3 regions of the Rhodococcus wratislaviensis genome follow, and region 3 is predicted to be linked to each of the others. Evidence: riboswitches for the same ligand, from Rfam matches in the RefSeq annotation. Region 3 holds a riboswitch; each other region holds the start of a gene.
The links. A riboswitch is a leader RNA that binds a small molecule or an ion and turns the genes downstream of it on or off. The one in region 3 is predicted to bind cobalamin.
Positions count from the first base shown of each region.

Region 1 (6,426 bases), 580 kb from region 3:
AAATCTGCTGGAGAGTTCATCGCGTGCTCCGGTCGTGGTGGAACTAGTGACAGGGAACTCCCAGGAGATGGCGGCCGTCGTGCATCAATTCGTGCAGGTACATGCCACTTCGGGAGATCGCACCCTGGTCGAATCCGACCAGGTAGAGGGTGAGCAGAGCGAGCAGGACGACTCCGACGGCGATCAACACGATTCCGAGTGACTCGACGGACTTGCTCGGTGACGAGACGTAAACCATGGCTACTCCTGGAGCAGTTCGGGTTCCACGATCATCGAGTCGCCGATTGTCCGGGCATCGCAACGAGCGCCCCTCACTCAGCGGCACGATCGATACGACGTTACTCCCGCCGTGTCGATCCCCTCACCGTACCGTTCGGTCGAATCCGGCGTGCGGAAATGCAGCACGGCGAACCAAGACAAACATCGTGACGAACCCGGCGGAACAGAATGCGCCGGCGATTCGTTTTACCGAACTGTGACGACACAGCAGAACACCGACGGCGACATCGAGATCGAGATCTGGTCCGACGTCGCCTGCCCCTGGTGCTACATCGGCAAGCACCGTTTCCTGGCCGCCCTCGCGGAGTTCGAGGGGCGCGACCGGGTGAACGTGGTGTGGCGGTCGTATCAGCTGTCGCCGGAGACGCCGGTCGGGGAACGGCGCAGCGAGCTCGACGCCCTGGTGGAGAGCAAGGGCATGCCTGCCGAGCAGGTCCGTCAGATGTTCGGTCACGTTGCGCGCACGGCGGCCGACGAGGGGCTGCGTCTCGACTTCGACACCGTGATCGCCGCCAACACGTTCGACGCCCACCGGTTGATCCAACTGGCGGGCGACAAACGAGATGCCGTGGTGGAAGCGCTGTTCCGCGCCCACTTCGGCGACGGCGCCGTGATCGACGACCGAGAGGTGCTCGTCGACATCGCGGCGCGGGCCGGGCTCGACGCCGACACCGTGCGCGCCGAACTCGAGTCCGATGCCGGCGCGGACGCGGTCCGCGCCGACCTCGACACCGCCCGTCGACTGCAGGTGTCGGCGGTGCCGTTCTTCGTCGCCAACCGCCGCGTCGCCGTGTCCGGCGCCCAGCCGAAGGACGTGTTCCTGCAGCTTCTGACGCAGGCGAGCACGGCGGCGGTGAACTAGCGGCGCGTGAAGTACCGGTTGGCGTCGGGCCGGAACATGAGTGCCACCGCCGCGATCACCGCCACGAGGTGGGTGAGCCGGGCGGTCGCGATCACCGCGACGTCGAGCGTCAGACCGGAGACGGCAGACATCGGGTCGTTGCCTGCCGATACCCACGCGATGGGTTCCATCACGAGTGATGCGACGCCGAACACGCCGAGACCGATCGCGAGGGTGTTCCGCGCCCACGCCCCGCCACTGCGGAATCGGGTCATGACGAACAGCACCGCGCCGTAGACGACGACGCGGACGATGAGTTGTCCGGCGAGGCTGCCGACGTCGGCGCCCGGGCCCTCCAGCGCCGTCGACGTGTGCGCGATGGCCTCGACCATGCCGGCGAACAGGGCAAGTCCGAGCAGCCAGTGCGCGCGCTCGACCGTCTGCGGGATCGAGGGTGCAGTGCGAGTGGTCATGTCCCCATGCTGGTATCGGTGACGTCGCGGCACATCACCCCCGAGAGTGGAGTCCACCCCTACCCGGGTATCGGTGCGACGCGCTTGCCATCACCCCGCACGAGGGGCACATTGAAATGCACGTCGTCGGCAGGGAGGCACTGTGCGCGAGCAGACACGATCCGGAGATGCATGGCCGGCGTTGAAGGTGGGCGACTGGACGGCGACGCGGGACACCGTGCACATGTGGACGCAGATCGTCGGGAAGATCCGCTTGGCCCACGCACCGTTGATCAACCACTGGTGGCAGGTCCCGCTGTACGTGAGCCCCCGCGGTCTCACGACGTCGACGATCCCGTACGGTACCGACTGTTTCGACATCGAATTCGACTTCGCCGAGCATCAACTGGTGATCCGCACGAGCACGGGCGGCACCGGGACGGTTGCCCTCGAACCGAAGTCGGTGGCCGATTTCTATGCGGAGACGATGGACACGCTGGCCGAATTGGGTGTGGTGACGACCATTCTGGCCCGGCCCAACGAGGTGGACCCCGCCGTCCCGTTCGCGGAGGACACCCAGCACTGTTCGTACGACGGTCAGGCGGTGCACCAGTTCTGGCGGCAGCTCGTGCAGGCGGACCGCGTCCTGCACGAGTTCCGTTCCCATTTCATCGGGAAGGTCAGTCCCGTGCACTTCTTCTGGGGTGCGCTCGACCTGGCCTGTACGCGGTTCTCCGGGCGAACCGCACCGACTCACCCTGGGGGAGCACCGAACTGCGGAGACTGGGTGATGGTCGAGGGCTACTCGCACGAGCTGAGCAGCTGCGGTTTCTGGCCCGGTGGTGGCGTCGAAGGTGCGTTCTACGCGTACGCCTACCCGGAACCCGATGGCTTCGCCGACTACCCGGTCGGGCCCGACGGAGCTTTCTACAGCAAGGAGAACGGGCAGTTCCTGCTGCCGTACGAAACCGTCCGCACCGCGGACGATCCCGATGCCGCACTGCTGAAGTTCCTGCACAGCACATACGACGCGGCCGCCGAGCGGGGTGGCTGGGACCGGGCCGCCCTGGAGGCGGACCCGGCCCGATGGGACAAATCCCGCTGACGCCCTGTGGGTCAGGCGGCGTTCGCCGGCGCGGGCGTCGTAGCCCGGGTGGCGCGCTCCGTGAGGAACGCGAACGCCAGTCCGAGAACCAGCCACAACGTGGCCTGAGTCGCGAGGGACGAAAGGCGGAACTGCCACAGCAGCACTGCGGGGAAGTCGTCGCCCACTTCGTTGACGGTGGGCAGTACGAGGTAGCCGACGGTCACCACCACGAGGAAGGCGAGAACCGGTGCCGCGATCCGCACCGACAGGAACTCCTGAGCTGCGACGGCCTTCGCCGCGAAGACGGAGGCCACCACCGCGAGCAAGCCCAGCACGACTGCGGCGAGCCACAGCCAGGTTCGCTGGGTGATCGTTTCGGGGTCTCCGACAGCGGGCGGGTTGGCGGGGTACTTGAAGAACGGCACCGCCTCGATTGCCAACCAGCCCAATGTGGCCAGTGTCAGCCCGAGCAACGGTCCCGACAGCGTCGTCACCCGACGCGCGTAATTCGCGACGACGGCGAAGATTGCTCCCAGTGCCAGGCCCGCGAGGGACGTGGCGAGGAACAGTCCGAAACGCTGTCCGTCACGGCTGACCAGTGCCTCTTCCTCGTCGTGCGAGTGCCCGGCCGGCTCCTCTGCCTGCGTGGCGTCGTGCGAGTGGACGTCGGCTTCGGCGGCGCTGTTCGACTCTTCGATGGCGATGGCCGCATCGATGTGCGACTCACCGAGGACGAAGGCGACGCCACCGGCCAGGATGCCTGCGATCAGACCGGCCAGCAGGCCGCGGATGAGGAGTTTTGCGAAGGAATCGGTCAGTGGCATGGCAGACCCAGGAGGTGGCGGCCGTCGTGCATCAATTCGTGCATGTACATGCCACTGCGCGAAATCGCGCCCTGGTCGAATCCCACGAGATAGAGAGCGAGCATCGCGAACAGAACGATCGCGAAAGAGATGACGGCGAGACGGGTCGTATCGACCGACGAGCCGGGTGCGTAGGCGAGTGCCATAGTTCCTCCTGGGATTTCGCGTCCCCTAGGTCCAGGCGATGGCCGCAGTATCTGGCTGTCGGGTGGCTCCCGTGAAGGACTACTCCGATTTACAGTGGCGCGACCGCTCCGGGATTGCACCGGATTCCTGCCGAACCATCGCTTTGTCCTGCGAACTTTTGCACCCGGCGGGCCGTCGTGTCAATCTTCCCGCTCGGCCCCGTCTCTCAGCTCTTGTTCGCTGCCGCGACGTCGAGAACGACCTCGAACTCGAGCAGCGAAGCTCCGGACGCAACCGGCTTCTTCTGCTCACCCGCGTGTGCTTCCCGGGCCGGACCGTCGCGCCACGCCGCGAATGCCTCTTCGCTCTCCCACTGGGTGACGACGAAGTAGCGGTTCTCGCCCTTGACGGGGCGCAGAAGCTGGAATCCGAGGAAGCCGGGGGAGTTCTCCACGGCGTGCGCGCGCGCTGCGAAGCGCTTCTCGAGTTCGGGGCCCGCGCCCTCGGGGATTTCGATTGCGTTGATCTTCACCACTGCCATGCGGGCGAGATTACTCCGCTAGCGTCGGAGGGGTGGCGGGTGAGAGTGCGTTGCACGACGAGGGTGGGGCGGGACAGCCGATTCTGCTGTTGCACGGGCTGATGGGCAGCGCCCGGACGTGGGGGCGGCACGTGTCGTGGCTGCGCGAGCACGGCCACGTCTTCACGTTCGACGCCGCAGGTCACGGCAGGCCCGCACCCGCGCAGCTGACGACGGAAGCGTTCGTGGAAGACCTCGTCGCAGCACTCGCACCCTTCGCCGAACCGTGGGTGGTGATCGGTCACTCGATGGGCGCCCTGCACGCGTGGTGCCTGGCCGCCGAACACCCCGAGAAGGTGTCGGCGCTCGTCCTCGAAGACATGGCCCCCGACTTCCGTGGCCGGACCGCCGCGGACTGGGCGGCGATGATCTCGAACTGGCCGCAGCCGTTCACGACGCGGGAAGACCTCTTCGAGTTCTTCGGTCCGGTTGCCGGACAGTACTTCCTGGATTCGTTCGAGAAGCGCGCCGACGGCTGGTACCTGCACGGCGACGTCGACACGTTCCGCGACATCTCCGAGGAGTGGGGCGGCAGGCACTTCTGGGACCAGTGGGAGTCGATCACGGTGCCGGCCCTGCTGATCGAGGGGGAGTTCACGATCACCCCCGACGGTCAGATGCGGACCATGGCGGAGCGGCATCCCGGCGCCCAGTACGTCCGCATCGAGCAGGCCGGTCACCTCGTCCACGACGACCAGCCGGAGCAGTACCGGAAAGTGGTCGAGGCATTCCTCGACGGGCTCGGCTGAGCCGACCGGGGGTTAGCTTCCCTCGCCCGCGAGGGCGAAGAGCCCGTTTTCGGTCTGCTCGACGAGTCCGTCGATCAGCAGGGAATGGAGGGCGCGGTCGCGTTGGCCCGGATCGCCCGGCCACACCTGGTCGAGCCGGACCCGTTCGACGGGGGCGGAGCTCTCACGGAGTACGGCCATGAGCTTGCCGCGCACCTGACGGTCGGTGCCTGCGAACTTCTGGACCTTCCGGCGCTCGCCGGTGTGCGCGGGACGTCCGGCGTCCAGCCAGGCGCAGCTCGGCAGCGGGCAGCGAGCGCATTCGGGCGAGCGGGCGGTGCACACGGTGGCCCCGAGTTCCATCAGGGCCGCGGAGAACGTGGCGGCCCGCGCGCGGGTCCTGGGGAGCAGCGCGGACACGTCGGCGAGGTCACGCGTGGTCGACGGATTTCCCGGCTCGGCGCTTCCGTGCACGGCCCTGGCGACCACCCGCCGGACGTTCGTGTCGACGACGGGGACCCGCTGTCCGTAGGCGAAGCAGGCGACGGCCCGCGCGGTGTAGGCACCGATACCGGGCAGGCCGAGGAGAGTGTCGACGTCGCTCGGAACCACGTCGCCGTGCTCGGCGGCCAGTACTCCGGCGCACTCGTGGAGCCTCAGCGCGCGGCGCGGGTAGCCCAGCTTGCCCCACGCGCGCAGTACGTCGGCCTGACTCGACGCGGCCATGCGGGACGGGACGGGCCAGCGCTGCACCCATTCCTCCCAGATCGGGGCCACCCGGACGACGGGCGTCTGCTGCAGCATGATCTCGCTCATCAGGATGTGCCAGGCGGTGACGCCGTCGCGGCGCCACGGCAGATCCCGGGCCTGTACGTCGTACCAGTTGATCAGCGCGGAGGAGTCAACGGCCACTTCGTCCTCACAAGTCCCTTCGTTCACGGGGGAAACAGATTTTCCGCGGTCGTCACATTCCCGTCGCGACGGTGCGACATGCCCGGTGCACAATGATCCCATGCCTAATTCCAACCCCGTGTCCGCGTGGAAAGCCCTGCGTCAGGGTAACGACAGATTCGTGAGCGGTACCTCGCTCCATCCCAGCCAGGGCATCGCCGATCGCGCGAAGCTCGTCGGCGGCCAGCACCCCACGGCCGTCCTGTTCGGATGCGGAGACTCCCGCGTCGCCGCCGAAATCATCTTCGACCAGGGTCTGGGCGACATGTTCGTCGTCCGCACCGCCGGTCACGTGATCGACGACGCCGTGCTCGGGTCCATCGAGTACGCCGTCGGCGTGCTGAACGTGCCGCTCATCGTCGTGCTCGGACACGACAGCTGCGGTGCCGTCAAGGCGACGCTCGACGCGCTCGACGACGGCAACGTGCCGCCCGGATTCATCCGCAGCATCGTGGAACGGGTCGCGCCGTCGATCCTCATGGGACGCCGCGAGGGCCTCAGTACCGTCGACGAACTCGA
Region 1 covers NZ_CP150488.1:8,435,679-8,442,104, reverse strand. Annotated here, with positions in the region: gene WKC72_RS38580 (SH3-like domain-containing protein) at 1-20, opposite strand, end outside; gene WKC72_RS38575 (CbtB domain-containing protein) at 44-238, opposite strand; gene WKC72_RS38570 (DsbA family protein) at 476-1,141, shown strand; gene WKC72_RS38565 (hypothetical protein) at 1,138-1,593, opposite strand; gene WKC72_RS38560 (DUF5996 family protein) at 1,736-2,677, shown strand; gene WKC72_RS38555 (CbtA family protein) at 2,689-3,483, opposite strand; gene WKC72_RS38550 (CbtB domain-containing protein) at 3,474-3,668, opposite strand; cobalamin riboswitch at 3,691-3,823, opposite strand; gene WKC72_RS38545 (antibiotic biosynthesis monooxygenase) at 3,875-4,189, opposite strand; gene WKC72_RS38540 (alpha/beta fold hydrolase) at 4,222-4,977, shown strand; gene WKC72_RS38535 (A/G-specific adenine glycosylase) at 4,990-5,868, opposite strand; gene WKC72_RS38530 (carbonic anhydrase) at 5,969-6,426, shown strand, end outside.
Region 1: another riboswitch for cobalamin. It lies ahead of WKC72_RS38550 (CbtB domain-containing protein); the one in region 3 lies ahead of metE (5-methyltetrahydropteroyltriglutamate--homocysteine S-methyltransferase).

Region 2 (6,426 bases), 1.5 Mb from region 3:
CGGGAGTTCGCGGAGAAACTGGCCGAGGCCGGTCTCCTCGAGCCCGCGGGCGCGGCGGAGGTGGAGCGGGCGAGGGCCGACGGTCGCTGGGACCGCGCGTATGCAGGACAGAAGGCGGCGCAGATACCGCAGGACTTCCTGGACGCCCTCGCGCAGAACCCCGAGGCCGAGGCCTTCTACGCGACACTCGACAGCCACAACCGGTACGCCGTCTACTACCGTCTGCAGGACGCCACCCGCCCGGAGACGCGTGCCCGCCGTATCGAGAAGTTCGTCCAGCAGTTGTCGGAGCGCAGGAAGTTCCATGACTGACCGATTTTCGCGACTGACACAATGACACCGTGCCTGACACGATCACCGCCACCTGCTCCGCTCTGTCCGCGACCGACGAACCCCTCGCGGGCACCGCTGCGCACGTCACGGGCTGGGTGTGCCTGGAGTTCCCCGGTGCGTGGGGCCGGGACGTGCTCGACGGCACCGCCCTCGGACCGGACCTGGCCCGTGAGCTCGACGCCCGCGCCGACGCCGCCGGGGTGCGGGTCATGTTCATCCGCCGGCCGGGCCGCAGCACCGCGGCCCCGGATCGGCGGACGGTGCTGCTGGCGCAGTCGCATCCCGCGCGGTCGTGGTGCGAGCGGCTCGAGATCGCCTACCCGGAAGACCTGCTCGACCTGGACCTCGGACTGATCGCGGGAACCGCACCCGGTCTCGGCACGCCGGTGACGGACCCGGTCGTCCTCGTCTGCGCGCACGGGAAGAGGGACCAGTGCTGCGCCGTCCTCGGACGGCCGGTCGCGGCGGGCCTGGCCGCGGAGTTCGGCGACGCGGTGTGGGAGTGCTCGCACACGGGTGGGCATCGGTTCGCGCCCTCGCTGATCCTGCTGCCGACGGGGTACACCTACGGCCGGCTGTCGGCGCAGGAGAGTGTCGACGCGGTCCGCGCCGCCGCCCGGGGCGAGGTGTACCCGACCGGGCTGCGCGGCCGCAGTTGCTGGGATGCGCCGGGGCAGGTGGCGGAACTCGCCGTCCGGGATCTCGTGGACGCGGGCGCGGACGAACTCACGGTGGACGCGAACTCGGTTGTCGCGCATCGTGACGGGCGCCGCTGGGTGGTCGACCTGGAGGAGCGGGAACTGCCGCCCCGGCCGGCGAGTTGCGGGGCGGCGCCGAAGCCGGTGCGACCGGTCGTCGCCACCGGAGTTCGCGCCCTCGCCCCCTGAGGCGGTCACCAGTGGGTGCCGGGCACCAGCCTTCCGACCTTCCGGGCGGCGCGGCCGAGCACCGACGACGTGTGGTGGCGGGGTTCCGGCGTGGGCTGAGGCGCCGGGGCCGCGTCGTCCGTGCTCTGCCCCTTCGCCGCCGGGGAATCGGGGAACATGCGATACATCTGGTGCATCACGCGATCCTTGACGGCGGGTGCGAAGACGTGGCCGAGTTCCCCGAGCGTGCCGGTCGGGACGTCGATGCGCTTGGGCCGTTCGATGAGCGCCCGGACGACCATTGCGGCCGCCTTCTCCGGGGAGGTGATCGGTCCGACGTTGTACCGCCCGGTGGGCGCGATCATCGGCGTCTCGACCAGTGGCATGTGGATGGTGGTGAACGTGATTCCGTCCGAGAGGGTTTCGGACGCCGCGACGTCGGTGAAGCCGTCGAGGGCCGACTTGCTGGCGACGTAGGCGGCGAACCGCGGCGTCGCGCCCTGGACCCCGGCGCTGCTGATGTTGACGATGTGCCCGAATCGCCGCTCGCGCATCTGCGGGAGGAAGGCGAGGACGAGCCGGACCGCGCCGAAATAGTTGACGGCCATGGTCCGCTCGAAATCGTGCATCCGGTCCGTCGAGTGGTACAGGCCCCGACGGATCGACCGGCCGGCGTTGTTGACGAGCATGTCGACGTGATCATGTTCGGCGAGAACGGCTTTGACGGTGTGCTCGACCGACTCGTCGTCGGTGATGTCGCAGGGGTAGCCGTAGGCCTCGCCGCCCGTCGCGCGGATCTCGGCCACCACGGCGTCGAGTTCCTCGGTGCGCCGGGCGAGGAGAATCACCTTCGCCCCCTTGCGGGCCGTCGCGATCGCGGAACTCCGGCCGATGCCGGACGACGCCCCGGTGATCACCACGTGCCTGCCCACGAGCGGTCCGGCGGGATGGGGCCGGCGCGCCCGATCCGGATCGAGGTTCTCGCGCCAGTACGACCACAGCCTGTCGGCGTACGACGCGAACCGCGGGACGTCGATGCCTGTGCCGCGCAGCGCCTCCCGCGTGTCGTCGTTCACGAACACCGTGGGCAGGGTCATGTTCTCGACGAGCACCGGAGGGATGCCGAGGGCGCTCAGCACCACCTTGCGGCCCGTGTCGAGGGCCGAGTCGGGGGTGGGAGTGAGGAAGGGGCGAACCAGGCCGCCGGGCAGGTCGGCTGCGGCATGCGGAGCGCCGGCGGCCTCGGCGAGCGCGGCGTAGATCTCGCGGACCGGCTGGGGACGCGGATTGACGAGATGGAACGTCTGGCCGTCCCGTCCCGGCGCCGACATCAACTCCACGATGGCCGCCGCCACGTAGTCGACGGGTACGACGTTGGTCGATCCGATCCGGGGGACGGCCACGGGCAGGGCCGAGGGGAGTTTCGCGAGCGCCGCGACGGCGGGGAAGAGGTAGTACGGGCCGTCGATCTTGTCCATCTCGCCCGTGACCGAACTGCCGACCACCGCGGAGGGGCGGTAGATGCGCCACCGCAGGCCCTCGGCGTCCCGGACCAGCCTCTCTGCCTCGAATTTGGTGCGGTGATACGGGGTGGGGAATCCCTGCCCGAGATCGAAATCGGTTTCCCTGAACGGACCCTCGTGATCCCCCGCGACGGCGATGGACGAGACGTGGTGCAGAGTCGCATCGAGTTCCCGTGCCAGCGCGATCACCGAGCGGGTGCCGTCGACGTTCGTGGTGGCCTGTTCGTCGCCCGCCGTGAGGTCGTAGATCGCTCCGAGGTGCACGACGTGATCGGCCGCCGGCGCAGAGGTGATTCCGAGGCCGGGCTCGGTCAGGTCGCCGATCAGCGGATGCACCCGCTCGCCGCCGGGCATGCCGTCCATGAGCGCCTCCCACCGCGCGACGGACGCGCGCCGGACGAGGACGTGGATCTCGGCTGATGCGTCGCGGTCGAGGATCAGGGGCAGCACGTGCCGACCCAGGAATCCGGTCCCGCCGGTGACGAGGTAGGTGGCCATGACCCGAACTTACTCCAAAGTAAGATAATGCACTAGTGGCCGAGACCCACCTTGGCGTGCACCTTCTTCATCCAGGCCGGAGCCCACCAGTTGGCCTCGCCCATCAGCTTCACGAGGGACGGAACGAGGAGCATGCGGACCACCGTCGCGTCGACGAGGAGCGCGACGATCATGCCCACACCGAGGAACCTCATGATCGACAGACCGGAGATGGTGAACGCTCCGGTCACCACCACGAGCAGCAGCGCCGCGGCCGTCACGATGCGGCCCGTGCGCTCGGTGCCGAAGCGCACCGCCTCCTCCGTGGTCGCGCCCGCCTCGTGCGCCTCGACCATGCGTGACATCAGGAACACCTCGTAGTCGGTCGACAGGCCGAAGACCACGGCGAGGATGAGGACCACGAACGTCGCCTCGAGCGGTGCCGGACTGACCCCGAGCAGACTCGCGCCGTGACCCAGCTCGAAGATCCACGTGAGCACACCGAACGTGGCGGCGAGGCTCAACCCCGCCATCGCGACCGCCTTGATCGGCAGCACCACCGAGCCGAACGCCAGGAACAGCAGCACGAGCGTCGAACCCACCATGATGGCGATCATGACCGGCATCCAGTGCACGATCGCGGCGTTGCCGTCGTCGACGGTCGCCTGACCGCCGCCGACGAGGAGTTCGGTTCCCTCGGGCGGCGAGATGGCACGGAGACCGTCCACCGCGGCGCTCTGGTCGTCGGTGGTGACTCCCTCGGCGTAGACGGCCTGGACCGCGACCAGTTCGTTGCCGGACGCGACGACGGTGGCGGCCCCGATGCCCTCCACCCGGCCCGCGGCCTGGGCGACCGCGGCGCCGTCGGCGGCCGTGGGGGCGCTGCCGTCGGTGCCCCGGAGAATGAGGGTGGCGCCGTTTCCGGTGGTGGGAAATTCGGTGGTGAGCGTGTCGGTGGCGATGCGGGCAGGATCGTTCTCCGGCAGCGCCGTGTACGTGACCTCGCCGAGTGACGCGCTGAGCAGTGGCGACGCGAGGACCATCAACCCCGCGACGATGCCGACCGCGATGGCGACCGGCCGGCGCATCACCCAGGTGACGACGGAGCCCCAGAACGTGCGGGCGCGAACCTCCCCGCGCTGCGCCGCATCCTTGCGCCAGGTCAGCGCGTTGATGCGATGACCAAGGATCGCGAGCAGCGCCGGGACCGCGGTGAGCGACAGCAGGGCCGCGCTCGCGACCGCGGCCATCGCACCGAACCCGAGCGATTTGATCACGTCCTGCGGAAACACGAGCATGCCCGAGAACGCGCACACGAGAAGCAGACCGGAGAACAACACGGTGCGACCTGCGGTCAGGACGGTGCGCCGGGTCGCCTCGGCGACGTCTGCGCCGGACTCGAGTTCCTCGCGGAAACGTCCGACGATGAACAGGCCGTAGTCGATCGCGAGCCCGAGGCCGAGTAGGGACGCCACGTTGATCGCGAACGAACTGACGTCGGTGAACAGGGTCAGCAGGCGCAGGGTGGCCAGGGCGCTGAAGATCGAGAGCAGCCCGACGAACACCGGAACGGCGGCGGCCACCAGCCCGCCGAAGATGAAGACCAGCAACACGAGAGTGATCGGGAGCGCGATCGCCTCGGCCAGCACCAGGTCCTGTTGCAGCCGGTTGTTGAACGCCACACCCACCACCGAATTGCCCGCGAACTCGGTGTCGATGCCCTCCACCGCGAGCTTCGGCAGCAGGTCGTCGAACGTGGCGGCGGTGATTCCGGCGTCCGGGTCGACGGTGATCGCGGCGGACGCCTTGGTGCCGTCCTCCGACACCATCAGCTGCTTCCTGGCCGCGTCCGCGGTCCAGTAGGACGTCACCGAATACGTCGGCACCTCGGCGGCGAACCGGTCGAGGCTCGCGGTGACCTCGGGGCCGATGTCGTCCAGGGTCTTTCCGTCGGGTGCGGTGTAGATGGCGATGATGTCGGGTGTCTGCGGACCCAGGTTGTCCTGGACGATCCGGGCCACCTCGGCGGATTCGCTACCGGGATCGGTGAACCCGCCCGAGCTGAGTTTCGCGAAGACACCGGTGCCCCACGCGCCGCTCACCAGGACGGCGACGACGGCGAGGCTCAGGACCCACCATTTGCGTGAAACAACGGTCGAGGCCCAACGTGTCATGCGTCATCTCCGGCGTGTCTGGGGCGGGCAGCTGCGACTGCCGACTGTAGTGCGGATCGGGGTGTCACCGACGGGGGTGTGATGCGGCTCCCGGCAAATCGTGCATACTCGGCATCGCACTTGCAGCCACACGCACGGGGGAAGCCGGTCCGAATCCGGCGCTGACCCGCAACGGTAGGCCACCAGATCCTTTCGGTGGCGAGCCCGATTACCCGGCGTGGGGTGTGCGACATCCTTTTCGTCGTGGTCTACGAAGCGGAGTCCTGCAGGCGCCGAACAGGCGTCTGCTGACTTCTCATTCGTGGCTCTGAGCCGCAATGAGGTTTACATGCACGGTCAGTTGTTCAGAAGTACCGGTCTGGTCACGCTCGCGGTGGCCGCGCTGCTGGTCGCCGGTTGTTCGCGCGGGGAGTCCGTGGGGCAGACCGCTTCCGCCGAATCCTTCGCCGAGCCGGTGTCCGTCACCAACTGCGATCGAACGGAGACGTTCGACGCCCCGCCGCAGCGCATCGTCAGCATGAACGATCACGTCACCGAGGTGCTGATCGAGATGGGGGCCGGCGACCGCATCGTCGGCACGGGGTACGGCGACGCGACCCCGCTGCCGGAGTTCGCGGACGCCTTCGCGAAGATCCCGAAACTCGCGAAGGAATACCCGACCCGGGAACAGATCCTCGACCTCGACCCCGACCTGGTGGTCGGCGGAATGCGGAGCGCGTTCGACGAGAAGGCGGGGCGGTCGCGCGAATCCCTCGGCGACCAGGGCATTCCCACCTTCCTGTTCTCCGAGTACTGCGGGCAGGGATTCCCCGACATCGGTCTGCTGCGCAGCGACTACACGCAGCTCGGCGAGATCCTCGGAGTCCCCGACGAGGCGCGGGCGATCACCGACCGGGTGACGTCCGGACTGCGGGCCGTGCGCGACGAGATCGCCGGCACCGCCCCGGTTCCCACGTTCTTCTACGATTCCGGCGAGGACGTCCCGCTGACGATCGGCGGGGTGGGAGTCGGCCAGCTCATCGCGGACCACGCGGGTGCGGCCAACCTCTTCGC
Region 2 covers NZ_CP150488.1:6,304,205-6,310,630, reverse strand. Annotated here, with positions in the region: gene WKC72_RS29305 (YdeI family protein) at 1-312, shown strand, start outside; gene WKC72_RS29300 (sucrase ferredoxin) at 342-1,220, shown strand; gene WKC72_RS29295 (SDR family oxidoreductase) at 1,226-3,220, opposite strand; gene WKC72_RS29290 (MMPL family transporter) at 3,253-5,373, opposite strand; cobalamin riboswitch at 5,474-5,608, shown strand; gene WKC72_RS29285 (ABC transporter substrate-binding protein) at 5,702-6,426, shown strand, end outside.
Region 2: another riboswitch for cobalamin. It lies ahead of WKC72_RS29285 (ABC transporter substrate-binding protein); the one in region 3 lies ahead of metE (5-methyltetrahydropteroyltriglutamate--homocysteine S-methyltransferase).

Region 3 (6,426 bases):
GTGAACAGGAACGACATGATCGCGACGGAGATCGCGACGGTCGGGATCACCAGGATCAGCCCGAAGATCAGCATCTTGCCGAGCGGCACACCGAGAAGTCCGGCGAGGGCGAGGGCGCCGACACCGGGAACCATGAGGACGATGCCGCACTCCAGGCCGATGGCGAGGGCGGTGGCCATGCGTGCGGTTCCGACCCGGCCGACCTTCGGTGCGAGGTTGCGGGCGAGCGGCGCCGAGATGACGAGCAGGACGTCGAGGAAGATGGACTGCAGCAACGTCGCGATCGTCAGCGACATCGCATAGGGCATTCGTTTCGGTCCAAACACCCGCAGAAGTGTTCCGACCAGGCGCTGGATCGCGCCCATTTCTTTCAACATGGCGCCCATCAGGACGCCGAAGGCGATCAGGAGTCCCACTTCGGCCATGATGTCGCCGAAACCGGTGCTGATGACTTCCACCGTTTCGGCCGTGCCGAGTCCCGTCGTGAGTCCGAGGTAGGCGGATCCGACGACCAGTGACACCACTGGGTTGAACTTGAAACGCACGATCATCAGAACGACCGCCGCAACGGCGACCGTGGTGTTGATCAGGATTGCTACGTCTGACATGTGCGCGTCCTTATCGAGGAGGCGGGGCAGTGACTGGTGTCACAGGTACACCCATATTATGAGCACACACTCACGATATAAGCAATGGGCCTCCGGCCTCGTGCGCCTGTCCGGTTGTTCCGGCAACCAGAAAGGCGCACGGGGCCGAAGGCCCTGTGGGTGGGATACTCGACGCATGGTCGCGCTGGATCCGTTTGCGGTGGGACGGCCGCCGGCCGCCGAGCGCAGGACGTCGGAGGACTGGAGTGAGATCCAGCTCTGGTCCGACCGCATGTACATGCCCTACGTCGTGCGTCCGCTCGGTGTCGGACTGTCACCCCGATCGAGCATGTACTCCACGACGATCGGCGACATCACGGTCACCCGGTTCTCCTACGGAATCCCCGTCTCGGTCGGCGACTTCTCGTCCGACGCCGGAAACGCGCTCGTTCTCACGACCATTCGGGGCAACGCCCGGCACCACCTCGACCACGACGCCACCGCGGACACGCCGTCTGGTGACACGTTCGTCGCCGACTGCAGTCGCGTCGACTACCTCGTCGAGTTCTCTCCCGACCACGTCCAGCTCAATCTCACCGTTCCCCACACGTTGCTCGCCGACACGGCTGTGCGGTGGTGGGGATTCGACCCCGGAGATGTTCTCTGGCAACGCAAATGCGTCATCGGGGGCGGTGGATCCGGCTGGCAGGCGCTCCTCGGGTACGCGATGCGGACGACGGGAGAGCTACCGGGACACGCCACCGAGGGGCGCATCGGGCTCAACCTGCAGGAGTTGCTCGTCGGTCACCTGCTCACCGAATGGGCGGCTCGCGCCGGAGTGGACCCGGACAGGTCCACCGGTCCGGCGGCGCCCGGCTATGTGCGGCACGCCGTCCAGTACATCCGGGAGTACGCCCGCGAACTGCCGACCTCCTCCGACATCGCCGACGCGGTGGGTGTCAGCGTCCGCACCCTGTCCGGGTCGTTCCGGAAATACCTGGACACCACCCCGGCCGAGTACGTGCGTGAGCAGCGGCTTCAGGGCATCCGGGAGGAACTGCTCACCGCATCGCCGGGTGCGACCGTCGCCTCGATCGCCGGCGCGTGGGGGTACGTCAACCTCGGTCTCTTCGCGGCGGCCTACCGACGCCGGTTCGGTGAGAATCCGTCGCAGACCAGGGCCTTCGGCCCCGTGAGTGGTTGACGAGTCCAGGGACTCCTCAACCACTCACGGGCGGCGGAGCCGCCTACAGCTCCGCGCGGACCAGCTTCGCCGCGTCGACGAGGTTGCGCAGCGACGCCTCGACCTCGGCGGGGCCACGGGTCTTCAGCCCGCAGTCGGGGTTGACCCACAGCCGTTCCACCGACACCGCCTTCAGCGCCTCCCGCAACGACGCCGCGATCTCCTCGACACCGGGCACCCGCGGCGAGTGGATGTCGTACACGCCCGGGCCGACGCCGAGATCGAAGCCGACGGCGTTGAGGTCGTCGAGGACCTCCATGTGCGAGCGCGCAGCCTCGATGGAGGTGACGTCGGCGTCGAGCCTCGCGATGGCCTCGATGACCTCACCGAACTCCGAATAGCAGAGGTGGGTGTGGATCTGCGTCGAGTCCGAGACACCCGACGTCGCGAGACGGAACGCCCCGACCGACCAGTCGAGGTAGGCCGGCTGATCCGCGGCCCGCAGCGGCAGCAGTTCGCGCAGCGCGGGCTCGTCCACCTGGACGATCCGGATGCCCGCACCCTGCAGGTCCACCGTTTCGTCGCGGATCGCCAGCGCCACCTGATTGGCCGAGTCGGCCAGCGGCTGGTCGTCGCGCACGAACGACCACGCCAGGATCGTCACCGGACCGGTCAGCATTCCCTTCATCGGACGCTGCGTGAGCGACTGCGCGTACGTGATCCATTCGACGGTCATCGGGGTGCTGCGCCGCACGTCGCCGTACAGGATCGGCGGGCGGACGCAGCGGCTGCCGTACGACTGCACCCAGCCGTTGTCCGTCGCGAAGAACCCGTCCAACTGTTCGGCGAAGTACTGCACCATGTCGTTGCGTTCCGGTTCGCCGTGCACCAGCACGTCGAGGTCCAGCTTCTCCTGCAGCGCAACCACATCGGCGACCTCGGCGCGCATCCGGTTCAGGTACTCGGCCTCGTCGATCTCACCCTTGCGCCGCGCCGCGCGTGCGACGCGGATCTGCGTCGTCTGCGGGTAGGAGCCGATCGTGGTGGTCGGCAGCACCGGAAGCGACAGCGCCGACTGGGCTTCCCGACGTTCCGCCGCGGGACTGCGCCCCGGATCGGCCGCGGTGAGCGCGTCCAGCCGGGCACGGACCGTGGCGTCGTGCAGACGCGGGTCCGTGCTGCGAGTGGACGCTGCCGCGCGGGCGAGCGCGAACTCGTCCTCGACGGACTCGCGACCGCTGGTCAGTGCGGTGCCGAGCGTGACGACCTCGCGGACCTTCTCGGTGCCGAACGCCAGCCACGACCGCAGCGCCTTGTCGAGGCCGGTCTCCGCGTCGAGCGTGTACGGGACGTGCAGCAGCGAGCACGACGTCGACACGGCGAGCGAACCGGTACTTCCCAGCAGCGTGCCGAGCGAAGCCAGTGCCGCGTCCAGGTCGGTGCGCCAGATGTTGCGTCCGTCGACGACGCCGGCGACGACGTGCTTGCGGGTCAGATCGGGAACCGTGGCGAGAGTGTCGGATCCGGCGACCAGATCGATCGCGATCCCCTCGACACCGGTCGATGCGATCGCGGGAAGTGCGTCGCCGAGGCTGCCGAAGTAGGACGCGACGAGGATCGCCGGTCGAGACTCCAGCGCGGACAACCGGTCGTAGACCCGCTTGGCCGCCGCGATCTCCTCCGGTGTGCGGTCGGCGACGAGCGCAGGCTCGTCGATCTGCACCCACTCGGCGCCCGCGTCGGCGAGCTGACCGAGCAGGTCCGCATACAGCGGGACGAGTTCGTCGAGGCGGTCGAGGAGGGGTGCGTCCGAGCCGACGGCCTTCGACAACAGCAGGAACGTGACCGGTCCCACCACCACCGGGCGGGCCGGAATGCCCAGGGCGCGTGCCTCTTCGAGTTCGCGGAGCACCTTCGACGGGTCGAGGGCGAACGTCGTCGTCGGGGAGATCTCCGGCACCAGATAGTGGTAGTTGGTGTCGAACCACTTGGTCATCTCGAGCGGGGCGACCGTGTCGTTGCCGCGGGCGGCGGCGAAGTAGCGGTCGAGGTCGCTGCCGATGCCGGCGACCCGGTCGGGCAGGGCGCCGAGCATCGCCGCGGTGTCCAGCACATGGTCGTAGTACGAGAACGTATTGACGGGCACTGAGTCGAGCCCGGCGTCGCGCAGGCTCGTCCAGGTCCGGTGTCGCAGATCCCGGGCGAGAGCGTCGAGCCCTTCGGCGTCGAGGCGGCCGGCCCAGTACGACTCGACGGCCTTCTTCAGTTCGCGATTCAGACCGATACGAGGTGAGCCCAGCACGGTCGCGGTGAAAGTGAGTGTCACGGTATCTCCAGTTGCGTACGCGGTACGGCTACCGCCGGCAAACGGGTACACCTCTCGAGCCCAGGGACGTGCTGCAGCGCGAGAAGGTCTACACGCCCAATCCACGAGGCGGTAACCGTCGGGCACGGCGTGCCCGACACAGTCGGCAGGTCTTCGGACTCGCAGGCAGCCGGTGTGACATCACACCGGACCTAGTGGCCGTCGCTTCCCAGGCGGTTGCCCAGTGCGTGGTGACGGCGGTCGTTCCTGCTCACCGCTGCGGGACAGTCCCGGATTTTCACCGGGTTCCCTCTCACACGCGCGAACTCCGGGGAGTCCGACGTGCTTCGACGCCAGGTGCGGTCTTCGGGGCTCCTCACGACCGTGCCGGGCGAACCAGCTGCAAGGCCAGCATAGGCCTTCGGCCCGTGCGCGGTTAAGGGGTCCCTGGACTCGTCAAGCACTCACGGGCGCGAAGCGCCTACAGCCAGCCGTTCGACTCCGCGGCGCGGACGGCCTCGGCGCGGGTGCTGGCGCCGGTCTTGCCGATCGCCGAGGACAGGTGGTTGCGCACGGTACCTGCGGACAGGAACAGCGCGGCCGCGATCGAGGCGACCGGCGCACCGTCCCGCGCCGCCCGCAGCACGTCGGTCTCCCGGTCGGTGAGCGGCGATTCCCCGCTGACGAGACTGTCGGCGGCCAGAGCCGGGTCGACGACGCGCAGTCCGGCATGGACGCGCCGGACGGCGTCGGCGAGTTGCCGGGCCGGGGTGTCTTTCACGACGAACCCCGACGCACCGGCCTGCAGTGCCTTGCGCAGGTAGCCGGGACGGCCGAACGTCGTCACGATCAGGACGCGGGTCTGCGGCATCTCGGCCCGTAATGCCGCGGCCGCGGCGATCCCGTCCAGGCCGGGCATTTCGACGTCGAGGAGCGCGACGTCGGGGGAGTGCTCGCGCGCCGCCGCGACGACCTCGTCGCCGCGCCCGACCTCCGCGACGACCGTCAGGTCCGCCTCCAGGTCGAGGAGGGCGGCGAGGGCACCGCGGACGAGTGCCTGATCGTCGGCGAGCAGCAGCCGGATCGTCACGGGACCTCTTCCTTCAGCACGTGCAACGAGAATCCGCCCGGTTGCGGGTGGGTGATGACGACCCGGGCTCCGGCGGCGGCGGCGCGCTCCCGAAGGCCCACCAGCCCGTTCCCGTACACGGATTCACTGCAGCCGGATCCGTCGTCGACGACGGTGACCTCGCGTTCGCCCACCGTGACGGAGCAGTGCGTCGCGCCGCTGTGCCGGACCACGTTCGTGACACCCTCCCGGACCGTCCACGCGAACAACTCGCGCAGGCCGGTGGGTACCGACTCGGTGCTGTTGGGCAGCTCGGCCTCGATTCCGGCCGACCGCAACGCTTCCCCGGCCCGGGCGATCTCCACCGGAAGCGACAGCCCCCGGATTCCCTGCACGGCCTGCCGGACATCCGCGAGCGCGTCGCGGGAAAGGCGTTCCAGGTCCGCCACTTCCGTGCGCGCCCGGTCGATGTCGATGTCGAGGAGCCGGCCCACGAGTTCGGCCTTGACGGTGATGACGGTGAGGGAGTGCCCGAGGATGTCGTGGAGGTCGCGGGCCATCCGGGTGCGTTCCTCCTGCACGGCGAGTCGTTCGCTCGCTTCCCGTTCCCGGACCAGTTCGATGTTGCGGTTGATCAGCTTGGTCACCCCGAACATCGCGAATGCGGCCGCGCACACGCCCAGCGAGAGCCCGGTGCCCGACCCCCAGTCCATCACCGCGGAGATCGCTTCCACGAGAACTGCGACGGTCAGCGCGGTGATCCCGCCGAGCCACGCGGGGAACAGCATGACCGCGGAGACGGCGAGGAAGACGGAGGCGGACAGCCCCGACGATCCGACGGCGACCACCATGACGGCCGCGAGCCCGAACAACGCCACCACGAGTGGCACCGCCTGGTTCAGCGGCGGCCGAAACTCGTTGTGCGCGCGCCGGGTATGCGACCACCGGAACATCGCGAGGTACGTCACCGCGAAGGCCAGCGTGGCGATCATCCCGATCCAGCCCCGGACCTGATCGCGGGCGGCCCACCCGTCGAGGAACGGCTGGAAGAGGAAGACGGTCCACGCGGCGGCGAAAATGAATCCGAAACGGCCCCATCGTCTGGTCACGACGGGGCCGTCGGTGGTGGTCACGGCAGTCACGATACCGCCGTCACACTCGCTCGGTGTCGCGCTGGAAGCGCCACGCCGCACCGCCGACGAAGATCGCCAGCCACACCGCGACGTTCAGGAGCCACGTCCACTGCATCGCGTCACCGGTGAGCGGTGCGTGCACCAGTTGA
Region 3 covers NZ_CP150488.1:7,853,841-7,860,266, reverse strand. Annotated here, with positions in the region: gene WKC72_RS35920 (GntP family permease) at 1-608, opposite strand, end outside; gene WKC72_RS35915 (helix-turn-helix transcriptional regulator) at 784-1,791, shown strand; gene metE (5-methyltetrahydropteroyltriglutamate--homocysteine S-methyltransferase) at 1,835-4,096, opposite strand; cobalamin riboswitch at 4,223-4,432, opposite strand; gene WKC72_RS35905 (response regulator) at 4,557-5,165, opposite strand; gene WKC72_RS35900 (sensor histidine kinase) at 5,162-6,277, opposite strand; gene WKC72_RS35895 (ABC transporter permease) at 6,297-6,426, opposite strand, start outside.